2 regions of the Alteromonas sp. 5NS40-0096 genome follow, and region 1 is predicted to be linked to the other one. Evidence: predicted binding sites of a transcription regulator. Region 1 holds the regulator's gene; the other holds the start of a gene.
What was found. The regulator FNR, encoded in region 1, switches genes on or off when oxygen is low (the NO sensors DNR and NnrR bind a similar motif). The targets are predictions, from matches to a motif close to TTGATCTAGATCAA.

Region 1 (7,379 bases):
CCGCGTTCGCATTACGCTTCCAAAGTTTGTTTACGATTTTTTGCTCAAGCCTTACTACGCCCAATTCTGTCATCTTTACCCCGACATTGAACTGGAAATATCGATTAGCGACAAAGTTGTCAATATTTTGGATGAAGGTTTTGATGTGGGTATTCGTTTTGGTCATCGTATTCAAGATGGAATGGTGGCAAGACCGTTAACATCGCCAATGAAAGAAGCACTGTTTGCTTCTAAGGATTATTTGGCGAAATACGGCTTACCGAAAACACTCTCAGACGTCAGTGAACACAAGTTTATTCAGTACCGCTTTATTGGTTCTAATCAAATAGCGCCACTATTACTCAATGATAATGGACAACAGCATACCGTTAGAGGAAAAACCGCGTTAATTGTCAATGACACTGATGCAATGATAGACGCTGCAATTAAAGGTCTTGGTATCGGAAGGATCGTCACACCGATGATTGAAAATCAATTTACTGAGGGGCAGTTGTCGCCATTACTAGAGCAATACTGGGATGAATACCCAGGTTTGTACATTTACTTCATGCAAAACTCGCAAAAAGCGAGGCGGGTGAGGGTGCTTATCGACTTTTTGCTCGACAGCACCACACATTTTCGGGCTTAACTCAGTAACAACTGGTAGCGAATCTGCTCTTCGATACGAGACACCGTTTGTTTGCCTTTTTCAAACAAGTCTTCGGCACGATGAAATTCCATGATACCCACGTCAGTGAGTTGCGGTTCGAGCAATATATCCGGCGGATCGCCTGCTAAACGAGAGCGGGTGACACGCGCTTGAAGAATTTCTAGTGCACTGCTCATCACACTGAAGATACCAGGTGGATTTTCGTTCTTCTCTGCAGTTGTCTCAGGTGAAAACCACTGGCGTAGCACGTTTTGACTTTTTGAGAAAAAATCGTCTGTCTTGCGATTCGCTGCTTCGTGCTCAAGGCGAGTTTGTACCAAACGCTGTGGTCTAAAGTCAGCATTTAAATTGACGGCGATAACAAAATCTGCCCCAAGTTGGCGGCACAAATTAACCGGAACGGGATTGACTACCGCACCATCTACCAACCACTTACCGTCCTTTGCGACGGGAGAAAACAGGGCGGGAATCGCACAAGAAGCTTTGACAGGTTCCCCTACGTCACCTTTTTTAAAGATCACTTCTCTGCCTGTCGAAAGATCAGTCGCGACGCAACCAAATGGTAAATCCATCGACTCAAATGTCGGCGCACTGAAGTCTTCTATCAGTTTATCAAATACTTTCTGGCCACTCGCAATTCCCCCTTTTCGGATACCAACACCCATAAGGGAGAGTACCTGCCATTCGGAAAGCGAGAACGCCCATTCCTGCAATGCTTCTAGTTTGCCGCTGGCATACGCTGCACCGACGTAAGCGCCGATGGAGCAACCTGCCACTACGTCGATTTTAATACCCAGCTCTTCAAGTGCCTTTATGATGCCAATGTGGGTCCATCCGCGAGCTGCGCCCGCACCTAAAGCTAGGCCTATTTTCATTACTGTTTTGCTTCCATGATATTGACGATTGGAATAGCATCTTCCATGTTTTCTTGTGCAACTTCAAATGTTGGTGCATCAAAACCTATGTCACCATCTTTTACCGGCGCTCCAGTAGTTTCAATGCTTTTAAAGTCGTGTAAGTTTTTATCTGCAAGGTGTGTAGGTGCCACGTTCTGAATAGAGCGAAACATGGATTCAATGCGGCCAGGGAACCGTTTGTCCCAGTCTTGCAACATCGCTTTGATATGTTTTCTTTGCAAATTTTCTTGTGAACCACAAAGGTTGCACGGGATGATAGGAAAATCGGCAATGTTTGAGTATTTAACAATATCCTTTTCGCTGCAGTAAGCCAAAGGGCGGATTACGATATGTTTACCATCATCACTGACTAATTTAGGCGGCATTGATTTCAGTTTGCCACCGTGAAACATATTCAAAAACAGGGTTTCTAACATATCGTCCCTGTGATGTCCCAGCGCAATTTTGGTTGCGCCTAATTCGGTAGCCGTTCGGTACAAAATGCCTCGGCGCAATCGAGAACACAAAGAACAGGTAGTCTTACCTTCCGGGATCTTGTCTTTGACAATAGAGTAGGTATCTTCTTCTACGATCTTGTATTCAACACCGACACTCTCGAGGTATTGGGGCAGAATATGTTCTGGGAAGCCCGGTTGCTTCTGGTCTAAGTTGACCGCGACGATATCAAAGTCGATAGGAGCTATCTTACGCAAGAACATGAGGATATCGAGCATGGTGTAGCTGTCTTTTCCTCCGGAAAGACAAACCATGATTCTATCGTTTGCTTCAATCATGCCAAAGTCTTCAATCGCTTTACCGACATTTCGTCGTAGGCGTTTTTGTAATTTATTGAAGTTGTACTTGGCTTTTTGTTGTGAACTGGTTGAGCCGGATTCTGTCAACTTGGCTTCTACTGCGTTCTGATTCATGCGCGAAACGTGCTCTATTACTCGAAAAGCGGGCATTATACAAAATGCCCGCACCTGCGCATAGCCTTAGTTCTAAACAGAGTCAGCGCGTTTATCCATTGGATATTAGCGTATTGGGGATTGGAAACCGTCGGGTTTGATCGCAAGCACGTCACACTGCAAACTATCGATTACATGCTCAGCGGTGTTGCCAATTAACGCCGCTGATAGACCAACGCGACCCACGGTGCCTATGATGACGAGTTCCGCATCAACGGCGTCTGCAATTTGTGGTATCACGCTTTCCGGCAAGCCTTCTTTTACGTGACATCGTTCAAGCGGAATATCGTATCGATTAGAGTGACGTTCTATCTCTTGTAGATGATGATTTCGCACAGAATCATTGTAAGTCGTTGGGTCAAACTCTGGGACCTCTATCGCGATGTTGAGCGGTGTACTGGGGTAGCAGTTAACCAAGTTAACCTTGCCAATCAGCAAGTCTGCATAGTCTTTCGCAATCACGGTGAGTTTGTCGTTGAGCTGCGCATGCTCTCTGTCTTCGGTGCCGACGTTGACGGCTGCAATAATGTTACCATCCTCAGGCCAATCGTGGTCTTTTACTAACAACACCGGAGAAGGACATTTGCGTAACAAATGCCAATCCGTAGGCGTAAAAATGACTGAAGTCAGATCATCGTGAGGTTTTGTGGCCTTTACAACGATGTCACAGCTGTGTGCCATGGCAAAGCGTATAATGGATTCATAGGCGCGATTGTGCCATTCAACAACCACCTTTATTGCTGCGTTACTTTTGTAGTGTTTTAACTCATCCTCCAACCAAGCTTGACGATCTTTGATTACGGCTTCTCGCATGGCTTCTCGTTCATCTGATGAGAGCATGGTTGTCATTTCGTACGAGAAATCGTAGATCACCATGTATGCCGTAATGCTGGCTTCCGTCTTTTCGGCAAGTTCGATCGCCCGGGATAGGGCAGGTTGATTGTCTCTATCAGGCTCAATGATAGCGAGTAAGTGATTGTAGTTAATCATATGCGACCTTCCCTAATGCAATAGTCATTAAACACAACGAACCAACGTTAGTGTTGCCTCTTTACATAAGTGTAGGTCGAATATAGAAAAATGTGATTTGTTTTGGATCAAAAAGAGGCTTAAATCACCTCTTTTGTTTGCACGCCCATATTGTTGAGTTTGTCTTCCATCGCGTCGAAATCCGTGATGGTAATAAGCTTACCGTCAACCTGAATAATGCCTTCTTTTTGAAAACGCGTAAGTAAACGGGAAATCGTTTCGACCGTAAGACCCAAGTAGTTTCCAATCTCGTTTCGGGTCATTGATAAATTAAATTCTCGAGATGAGAAGCCCCGTTCTTCAAAACGTTGCGACAATTGCGCGATAAAATAGATCAAGCGTTCTTCTGCGGTACGCTTGTTTAACAACATCATCATTTCATTGTCTTGCTTTATCTCTGCACTCATAAAACTCATGATTTGGTGGCGCAGCTTAGGTAGTTGTACCGACATTTTGTCTAATGTGTCGTAGGGCAATTCGCAGACCATGGCGGTTTCTAGGGCTTGGGTGTAGCTTTCATGGGTATTGTTGCGCAGCGCATCAAAGCCAATAATGTCACCAGGAAAATGAAACCCTATGATTTGCTCTTCGCCATCTTTGGCACTGACGAACGATTTGAACGAACCGCTTCTCACCGCGTACAAGGCTGTGAAGCTGTCACCAGAACGAATTAACTTATCATTTTTATGCAGTGGCTTTTTTCGTTCAACAATGTCGTCCAATGACTCAATTTCTGTTTTATTGAGCGCAACTGGTAAACACAGGTGACTGAAACTACAGTTTTGACAATGTATTGAAAAATCGCTGGTCTTGCTCATAGTCGTTCCGGGTCCTTTGCCTAAGCGTTATAGATACTATTGTAACCATTATAAATCAAGAAAACTGCATATATTGCGACTAAAGTGGCAATGCATTGTTTAACAACGGGGTGCCGAAAACCTTTGACCAACCATTGTGCGGATAAACTGGCTGCAAAGAGTGTTGGCAGCGTGCCCAAGCCGAACGCTAGCATGATGGCAGCGCCGTTTAGGGCATCGCCAGACGCCATTGACCATGTCAGTGTAGAGTAAACCAGCCCACACGGTAGCCAACCCCAGATCATGCCGTAACCCAACGCTTTACCATAGGAATCAACTGGCAAAAACCGTTTAGACAAAGGCTGGATTCGCTTCCAGACCCGAGAACCGAGCGCTTCGATTGCGGTTAATATTCGCCACCAGTTACCCAAGTAACAAGCGAGTAGCAAGAGTATAATGCCGCTTACAATAGATAGATAAACTAATCCATTACGCAGTGACAGCGATACAACGCCTCCCAAAAAGCCGGTGATGCCTCCAGCAACCGTGTAACTTAATATTCTACCGAGGTTGTATAACGCGATATAAGCGTTCTTAGGGTGATGAGACGGAATCGTTGCGCCAAACGCCGTAGCAATACCACCACACATACCAACGCAATGTACGCCGCCTGCTACACCAATAAGAAACGCAGAGAATACGTTAAAGTCAGTCATTCTTGGTTTGAGAGTCCGGCTGCTGTACGTCGGGCTGTCGTCTTTGTTCTTTTGGTAGGTCGTCGTCGAACAAAATGCTATATCCCTGACGCTCTAAGTCTTCAAATTGGTTTGATTTAACAGCCCAAAAAAAGACGCCAATCGCAATTGCCACGATAATGACAGCCAGAGGGATCAATACGTAAATAATACTCACTATGCTAGCCCTATTTTAACAAACGGGTCGAGTTTGAAACGACAATAATACTACTCAATGACATGCCAATCACTGCGAGCCATGGTGTCAGCATGCCAGATACAGCGAAAGGTAATATCAGTACATTATACCCAACTGCCCATGCAATGTTCTGCTTGATTTTTAGCTTAGTGGCGCGAGCAGTTTCTAGAAGTTCGGGGACGTTATCTAGTTCATTAGACAGCAAGATAACATCTGCAGCATTCTTCGCTACGTCAGTAGCGTTGCCGACGGCAACCGAGACATCAGCACTCGCGAGAACAGGCGCATCATTGATACCATCGCCTAACATCATTACATTGTGCCCTTTGGCCTGTAGCGCTTTTACCGTTTTGTACTTGTCCTCGGGGGTTTGCTCGGCGAACAAGGTGTCGATATTGAGTGTATTGGCGACTGATGAAACGTGTTGTTGAGTATCACCGCTTATCAAGCATAGTGTGTAAGCGTCTAGGCTTTTCAACACCTCTGCAATACCGTCTTTGATATTGTCTGTGACTTCAAAAACGGCAAGGCATTGGTTTTGTTCATTACACAGATAGACATTTCCCCAGTGCTGTTCGGTTTTCGCGCCTGCAAAATGCTTTGACCCCAATCGGTATTTCTCTTGGCCGATACTACCCTCAACGCCTTTTCCTGGCACAACCTTGAAGTCTAAAAGCTGAGGTAAAGCATTTTGTGAGGTAAATGCGCTGGCAATGGGGTGTTCTGAGCGCGCTTCTAAAGTACAAACAATGTCGTAAAGCAAAGCGCTGTCAGTACCGTCGGCATACCAGGCTTTTGTCACTGAGAACTTTCCTTGCGTTAACGTTCCCGTTTTATCGAGTGCAATAGTATCTATCGCAGTGAGCTGTTCGAGTGCGTCGGCTCGCTTGAGTAAAACCCCACCGCGATTGAGTTTTGCCATAGCACATGTCAACGCCGAAGGCGTTGCAAGACCCAAAGCGCAAGGGCAGGTGGCAACTAGCACTGAAATCGTGATCCAAAATGCGTCACTACTACCCTGAAACGACCAAAATCCGAAGGTGAGGGCGGATAATCCTAGCACCGCCATAACAAAGTAACGTGAGAAGGTATCGGCTGTCGCCGCGACTTTGGGCTTGGTTGCCATTGCAGAAGACTGCAATCTGATGATTTGACTTACTAATGCATTTTTTAAGGTTTGGGTCACTTCGATTGTTAATGCACCAGTCTGCGACACTGTGCCACCGTACACCGCGTCACCACGCGATTTGGACACCGGTTTGAACTCGCCTGTTAGCATAGACTCATCGACCGCACTGATTCCATCAATGACTTGCCCATCGACAGGGATGATTTCCCCTGCTTTAACCAGTACGGTTTGCCCTGTTTGTAGCTGTTTTGCTAAACACTGATCTAAATTGCCATTGTCAGAGACCAACGTGGCCGTGACAGGCATATGCTGCATCATATTTGCGGAGATTTGAGCGGCTTTGTGTCTTGAACGGTGTTCTAGGTAGCGGCTGAGTAATAACAAGAATACGAACATGCAAATCGATTCAAAATAGACGTCACCAGACTCGCTTAGGACTGACTTAATACCCGCTACATAGGTTCCAAAAATCGCGATCGTGACCGGAACATCCATATTGACCGTACGTGCTGACAGTGCCTTGGACGCTCCAACATAGAAAACACTTCCCGAATACAAGACAACAGGCGTAGTGAGAACTGCCGCGATCCAATGGAAGAATTGTTTGGTCTCATTTTCAATGGCACCAAACAAATCAAAATACATGCCCGCCATTAACATCATGACTTGCATCGTCATTAAACCCGCTAAGCCAAGTTTTTTGAGATATGTTTTTTGCTCTTTCTTGTACAGTGACTCATGCTGATCGGGTTGGAACGGCAAAGAAGGGTAGCCAATTTTGTTTAAAGCCTTGAGTACACCAGAGAGGTTAACCGAATTGTCATTCCAAGCTACCATAGCGCGTCGTTCTGCAACATTTACAGCAACTTGGCTGATGCCTTCAACTCGAGATAATTGTTTTTCAATCAACCAGCCACATGCAGCGCACGTGATGCCTTCGACGGTAAGTTGAATCTCCTTGAGCTCGCCTTGATCATG
Region 2 (7,379 bases), on a different contig from region 1:
TCAAATTATTGCATTACCACATTCGCTTCATACTTTTCGCCGTTGGGTTTTAGCATGAGCAAGGTTACGGTTTCACCGGCCTCTTTTTGCAGTGACTTCTTTGCTTCTGACGCCGAGCACCCTGGAATTTCACAACCGTCTACAGCAACGATATCATCGCCAACTTGAATCCCTTGTTGCTCAGCAGAGGAACCCTCGTCTACCGTTTTTATGGTTGCTTGTTTGACTTCAGGGCTAAAGAACCCTGACACTGTCACATCCAAACTGAAACCTTTATCACCCGCCTCGGCCAAGGCTGAAGACGACAACATCAGTAAACCAACCATCGTAAAACAGCGTTTCATTATTTTTTCCTTAAAATAGATTAATTAAGCCTGTTATCTGAAACACGCCACATGTTTAAGTAGTGAGACATTGATAACAAACTGCGCACTTAACTACTAGCATTTGCCTGTAACAAAATTTGTATCTCGGTTTTATTCAGGCTTGTTGTGCGCTTCACTGTCAGGCCAATATGTGCTCTCAACAGAATGTTTAGTCACTCGATAGGTATGCCTAGCGGTATAAAAAAAGCCCCATTGAGGGGCTTTTTTTCGCTATTCAACACGTTGTTGTTTAGAACTCGTATACGTCAGCTTTGCTCAACAAGGCTTCGGCTTTGATTTTGTCCTGAACACACCGTCGCACCTGCTCATTAGAGAAAACATACACGCGATCTTTTGCTTCTTTACCCGATTCGATGCTGAAATTTTTGAGCACAAACGAAATGTACTCGTCGTTTGGTAAGGCTCTCAGCCCACCACCAAAGCTACACAAGGCATTGCCGATACTTGATTCAAAGTTAGCAAGAAAAGACTTATAGGCTTTTTCTCGTGCTTCTTTTTGAATAGCAGCGCGCTTTTTCCTTTCAGCCGCGAATTTTTCGACTTTTTCTTTGATCTCAACTTCTTTTTCTTTGATCTGAGCCATCGCCTTTTCTATTGCTTTGGCTTCTTTGTCCAACTCTTCCTTTTCATCCTTAGCACCTGCTCTCAACCTAAATTTAAGGTCACGAAGCTCTCGTTCGTACTCGCGGCTCTCCCAAGACAACTCTCTGCCTTGTTCTTTGAGCTCTCTCAAGTGTTCACTTAACTGTGCCATTCCTTCCTGCACTTCGTGCATCGCCTCAACTGTGACTTCTTCCCAATCCACATCACCGCTGAATTCAAAAGCGAAACTGCCGTCGCCAGGCGCATCCCAGTTGCTAGGAAAAAACTCAACTAAGCCTTCTGTCAAATCGCTAAATACAAAATTGTTACCGCCAGTACTGATTTCAAAAACCACACCTTGATTGGCGAGATATGACGCCTGAATAGAGCGGTATCTCAACCCTTTGTCGCCGTTTTCTTGTTTCAATGCGGTGTTTACAACACCCGACATAATCTCTAATTCATTGTTTAGTTTCGTCAAATCAGCTGTCATCGCTTGACTAACAGGTACTGCGCCTAACATACAGGCTAAAGTAAGTGCTCTAATCATGGTAAACCTCGGCTCAATCATCGTTTAATACGGTATCGTTCTCTGGATTCAGCTCATCGGTATAGGCCGAGTCCAAAGAGTAAATTTCTTGTTGAAGAGAATTAAGTTGTCTGGCGTAAAAACGCTGGTCGTCTTCTCTTTGTTCGTTAATAAATTTAATCAGCTCTGCAAAGTCTTCTCGTCTTTCCTGACGACTGGAACTCAACAAGTATTCAGTCAATTGCGCGCTGCTTTGCTGTTGTTGAGTCGTCAACGCATCGACATATTGGGAGAACATCGCTTGGTTAGATTTCTGGTAGTCTGCAACTTTCTCATCAACAATGGCGGCTAACTCGCTTTGAGATGGGCCGCTGCTAAACCCCATCGCTATTCGTCCATCCTCGACTTCAATGCTAAATCCCGTCACTACCATCACCATTGCCATCGCCGACATCGCCATTGATACTGCTGGAAGCCCACTCCACTGCCACCATTTTGGCTGTTCTGTCGCGATAAACGTGCTTTCCATGTCCCAAGAAGGGATGTCCGATTGCTCAAATTGTTGAGCGGTAAAACTGACACTATTCGCCGTTTCTACATGCTGAGAAAAACTCTCATCATGCAAACACAAATACTCAAATTGTTCGCGTTCGTTATCGCTTAACTTATTTTCAAGCCACTTCGCAAGTAGCTGTTCGCGGTCAATATCCTGCATTTTCGACCTCCAAATCTAATTTCAATTTTGCCAGTGCACTGTACAATCTCGACTTCACTGTATTCGGTGAAACACCCAACTGATCGGCGATTTCATCAAAAGTAAATTGACCAAAAAACTTGAGTTCCACTATCGCTTTTTGCGCCAATGGCAATTTCTGCATGGCACTTGTGAGCGTCACGCTGGCGCAGTCACTCAACAATGTCTGTTCGGGCGTATCTTGCTCACATACCGATTCTGGTATGTCATCGTAACCTTGCTCTGGTCGCTTACGCCGATAAAACTCCATACAACGGTAGTGAGCAATGCGAAACAGCCAGCCTTTAAAGGCACCTTCGTTTCGGTAATTGCCCAAACTTCTAAACACAGATACAAAGATATCCTGCATCAGGTCTGAAGCATCGTGTCGGTTTCCCGTCATACGCAGTCCATACTGGTATATGGCTTGTTCATAACGTTTTATCAGTGTGAACCAAGCTTTTTTATTTCCCTTCAGGGCTTGTTTAACAAGCTGTTCATCACGCTTTTCAAACACCTTCCTGTCCTCAAAAGCCGTTTACTGTTTGACTATAATGTCGATGGGGGTTGGGATAAAGTTTGATTTATTTTGAATTTTTTTCGTTTTTCTTTGAGTAAAGGGAAAAACGGCAGGAAAAGAAGTCATGACTGGCTTATAAAACCTGAGTCATGACTTACTCAATAAGCTATTTCAGCAAAGGAACGGGCAACAGCGGGGAAAGGATTTCGGCTATACGACGGAACAATTGCATTCTTGTCGTGCCGGATCGCCAAACCAAACCGATTTCTCGAAATGCCTGATCTTCTGCAGCCAACGGCGCAAGGTCAGTATTTTCGATAATGTGTTGATTAAGAGCGAGCTCAGGTAAAAAGGTATAGCCCAATTTACTGTTTGCCAATTGCACAAGGGTATACAAGGAACTCGCTGCTAACGAACTTACTTGCTCGCTGTGTTGCAAGCCGCAAGCACTTACCGCATGACCAGTCAGACAATGCTCTCGTTGCAGCAGAAACACACTGTTTTTGGGCAACGAGGAAATATCCATAGGATCGGGTAGCTGGGACAGTAAATCATTGTGCGCAACTAAGTGGAAAGGGTCATGGCCGATAATCATCTGTTTACAGCCGGGGGTTTCCATTGGTAGGGCGAGTATCAACAAATCCAGTTTGCCGTCGGTAAGCTGCTCCAGCAAATTATCTGTTGTATCTTCTTGTAACTCTAACCCGATATCAGGCAAAAAGGCTTTAAATGCGCCTATCATCCCCTCAAACATAAATGGCGCTATGGTAGGAATTACCCCTAGCTTTAACTGACCGCGCTGCCAATTTCCGGCGTTTTGTGCATACTCAACCAGCTCTCCCGCTTCTTGTAACAACACTTTACTGCGTTCAACAACATCCAAACCAAGCGAGGTAAACACAAAGGTTTTGTGCTCTCTCTCGAGCAACTGGCTACCAAAATGCTCTTCGAGATTTTGAATCGCTGTACTCAGCGTCGATTGGCTAACGTTACATCTTTGCGCAGCTCTGTGAAAATGCTGCTCTTGATGCAGTGTGACGAGATAGTGTAAATGCTTCAAATTTGGCCAGCGCATTGCAAACACCTTTACTGATTAAAATTAACCTTATTAATCTAACACATGAATTAAAAAAAGACATTACTTGATCTCAATCAGATTCGTTTCATTAAAATCGGCCCTCTTGTAAATCACTGCTAAGCTGAAATGAGAGTTGATAAATGTACAAAGGACAGTTCGAAGTGAAAGGTAGATATCGACATTTAGTTTGTGTACTAACAGGCACGCACCACCAAGAGGAAGTGATCGAACAAGCACTGCATGTCGCGAGAAATCATCAGGCGGAAATCAGTATGCTGCTTGCCCTCGACGAACTTCCCCCTAATGCTCAAATGATTATGCAATCTGTTTCCTACCTCGAGTCGACAGAGGCGATGGAGGTCATGGCGAAACATTGGCTGGATGACCAAGTATCAAGCTGGGACACCGAGGTACCAATAAATGCGTCTGTCACCTTCGGTTCTCAAACAGCTAACATCATAGCTCTCGTCGAAAAAACACAAGCTGATCTAGTCATGAAACAAGCAGATGATGACGTGCTCGAGCGTTGGTTTGGCAATGATGATGTCAACTTACTTCGACAGTGCCCATGTCCGGTATGGATAACTCACCAAGGCCAAGCTGAAAAGTATAAAACGATCGTTGCCGCGGTGGACTTAAACTATCACTACGCCCCAGACGTTGTTGCGCAAAAGCGCGCACTGAACATGGAGATACTGCGCCATGCTACTCGTATTGCTCTTCTAGAGTTTGCTCAACTTCACATAGTGCACGTATACGATGTGGTACCAGAAAGCATATTAAGAGATGGCTTTATTCAATTTGATCAGCCTGCGCTGCAGGAAGAAAAGGCGTTAATTGCGCAAGAACGTCAGACTGTACTTGATGAGTTAATGGCGATGCTAGCGAGTGAGGTAGAAGACGCGACACTAACCTTCCTCAAGCCCACGACGACACTTATTGAAGGCGAGCCAGCAATAAAGTTAGGGCAATTCGTAAAACAAGCCGACGCAGACTTATTGGTAATGGGCACGGCAGGACGAAAAGGGGTAGCAGGCTTATTATTGGGAAATACGACTGAATCCGTTATTCACCAAGTTGAATGTGCTCTCGTCGCTGTCAAGACGCCTTAATTATGACTAATTCACTGTGTTAGGTAGCTGTGAACAACTAGATGGCGGTACGCAAATCGTGATGGCATGCTCATTTTCGATGAACTGAGCACCGACAGAAGTCGCGATTGCCAGTAAACTTTTTGACGGTGTATCAAGGTAAAATCGCCCAGTGATGATTCGATTGTCTGGCCCGTCCAAACGAATGGGTTTTCGACTGTAACGTTGAAACTCTAAGATGACATCTCCCAAAGAGGAGCCTTTAACCTCAAGCCAACCTGAGCGCCAACTGGGCAATTGGTTCACAACGAAAAAGTCACTTTCAATCGCGTTATTTGCGATAACGACGCCTTGCCCTTTGGTCAATGTTCTGACTTCTGGAGTTTTCAGTTTTACCACACCTTCGTAAACACTGATGATTAACTCTTCGCCCAATAAATCAACATCTACCGCGGCATCGGAGATATCAGCTGTAGTGGAGCCTATTTGTACTAAGAATGGGCGCGCTGGTTCATAGACCACGGCAAAATACACTCGCCCAGCGATCAGTCTGGCAAGTCGCTGCTGTGGGTTAGAATCCACATCAATTTTACTGTCGCCGTTCATGTATATCACTGAACCATCTTTTAAGACATAGGAGCCGCGACTGCCTACAGCAGTTATGTAACTGCCTTTTTGCATCATATCAGGCTCTTCATTGTACGTTGGCGGCGATAAGTGATAACTCGCTAACTGGGTCGTCAAAAAAATCCAAGTCAATCCACCAATAATTGCAATCGTTATTGCACTTGCGACCCAGGGAATGCGCTTAGGTTGATTGAGCACGGGAGACGCGGTTTGATTATGTGATGTTTGCGTCTCATTGACGGGTGGTTGAGCAAACTGAGCGAGTACCCGAGACACTTCCACGTGACTTGCTGCTTGAGCAATGGAATGAAACGCGTCTTGATGGGCTTTAATCGTAAACCATCGCGCAAATGCTTGTTGTGCATCATGCTGCAGGTGAGGTTGCCGTTCATACCAATCAGCGGCTTGCGTCAACACGTCAGATTGGAGTGGGAAACTGTTTTCTTCCCGCGTCACAAATGCCAAATCGATGAGCACACAGACTAAATGCTGTTTAACCACATCGAGGTGGGTGTCCAACCTTGTGGCGACGTCTTCTCTGGATAACCCGAGATGAAACCGCTGAATAAAAGCGCTACGTTGCTGTTCCGACAGCCCTGCGAATAAACTCTCTAGTTTGTCTTTGTCGACATCGTTTATCTGCGCGTGTTGATTCGTCGCCAATCCCACAGAAAACCATCCGTGTTGACGCAGCACCAAGCGAGAAATCGCCAATACCTGTGCAATAGGACTCTCAGTGACATCGAGTTCGGAGGAACCTGCGAGTTGTTGAAGAATGTCTCGTACAAACTGACTTCTCATATCCGAAACGGGCACATACGCACTAACAAACCCCTCAACCACAGCTTTAATATCTGCTCGAGACGCTAGACTCTGGGTATCGAAGTGCTTTTTACCAAACGGACTTTCTGACATGAGACAACGCTGAGCGCCCTTGGTTAACAAACAATAGAGAATTCGAAGAATAACAAGAGTATAAACGAATTCGCTAGAAACAAAAAACCGGCCAACGGCCGGTTCTCTATCAGTTTACAGTCATGCTATTTTACAGGCCAAAAATCGCTTTCAACGCAAAGAAGAAGATAATCGATAACACCGCGCCTGCGGGCAATGTCACAACCCAAGAGACAACAATGTTTCTCACAATCCCTAAGTTCAATGCCGATACGCCGCGAGCTAGCCCAACACCTAACACAGCACCAACCAGTGTTTGCGTTGTAGATATTGGCAGTCCAGTTCCCGAAGCGATAACAACCGTGCACGCCGCTGCAAGTTCTGCAGCAAAACCACGGCTCGGCGTTAAATGAGTAATGCCCTGACCGATCGTTTTAATGACGCGATGGCCAAACAGGGCAAGGCCGAGCACAATGCCTATGCCACCGAGGGGAAGTACCCAAGGTGCTAGGTCAGAACTTGCATTGATTTCACCACCTGACGACACCACGCTGACAACGGCAGCTAACGGGCCAATGGCGTTTGCAACATCGTTTGAGCCATGGGCAAAGGCCATACAACAGGCTGTCACTACCATCAAAATGGCAAAAACTTTCTCGACATTATTGGATTGGGCTTCGGCGTCTTGCGCACTATCAAAAGATAAACGGCCAATCAGGAACTTACCGACAATCGCCAATAACACCGCAATTGCCACCGCGAGCAGATAGCCGTTGGTTGCCGATAGTTCTAGGCCAACGTGCTTTAGGCCTTTTTTGATTGTCACCAACGACATAACAAAACCAGCCAACGCCATATAAACAGGCACATAGCGTTGAGCGTTAGCAAACGGTTTATCCGTGGCAAATATCAGCTTGTGTGCGCTTTGATAGATGAGGT

Region 2: a site for FNR is predicted at 3,893-3,906, ahead of AC27G9_RS07800 (universal stress protein). Genes of this name have one in related genera too.

The regions. Positions count from the first base shown of each region.
Region 1 covers NZ_BAAJLQ010000001.1:717,837-725,215, reverse strand. Annotated here, with positions in the region: gene AC27G9_RS03275 (LysR family transcriptional regulator) at 1-628, shown strand, start outside; gene rssA (patatin-like phospholipase RssA) at 625-1,524, opposite strand; gene ttcA (tRNA 2-thiocytidine(32) synthetase TtcA) at 1,524-2,474, opposite strand; gene uspE (universal stress protein UspE) at 2,580-3,503, opposite strand; gene fnr (fumarate/nitrate reduction transcriptional regulator Fnr) at 3,623-4,360, opposite strand; gene AC27G9_RS03250 (sulfite exporter TauE/SafE family protein) at 4,381-5,055, opposite strand; gene ccoS (cbb3-type cytochrome oxidase assembly protein CcoS) at 5,048-5,251, opposite strand; gene AC27G9_RS03240 (heavy metal translocating P-type ATPase) at 5,262-7,379, opposite strand, start outside.
Region 2 covers NZ_BAAJLQ010000002.1:434,903-442,281, reverse strand. Annotated here, with positions in the region: gene AC27G9_RS07825 (PDZ domain-containing protein) at 6-344, opposite strand; gene AC27G9_RS07820 (hypothetical protein) at 616-1,518, opposite strand; gene AC27G9_RS07815 (hypothetical protein) at 1,532-2,212, opposite strand; gene AC27G9_RS07810 (RNA polymerase sigma factor) at 2,199-2,747, opposite strand; gene AC27G9_RS07805 (LysR substrate-binding domain-containing protein) at 2,917-3,825, opposite strand; gene AC27G9_RS07800 (universal stress protein) at 3,969-4,940, shown strand; gene AC27G9_RS07795 (FecR domain-containing protein) at 4,947-6,461, opposite strand; gene AC27G9_RS07790 (inorganic phosphate transporter) at 6,592-7,379, opposite strand, start outside.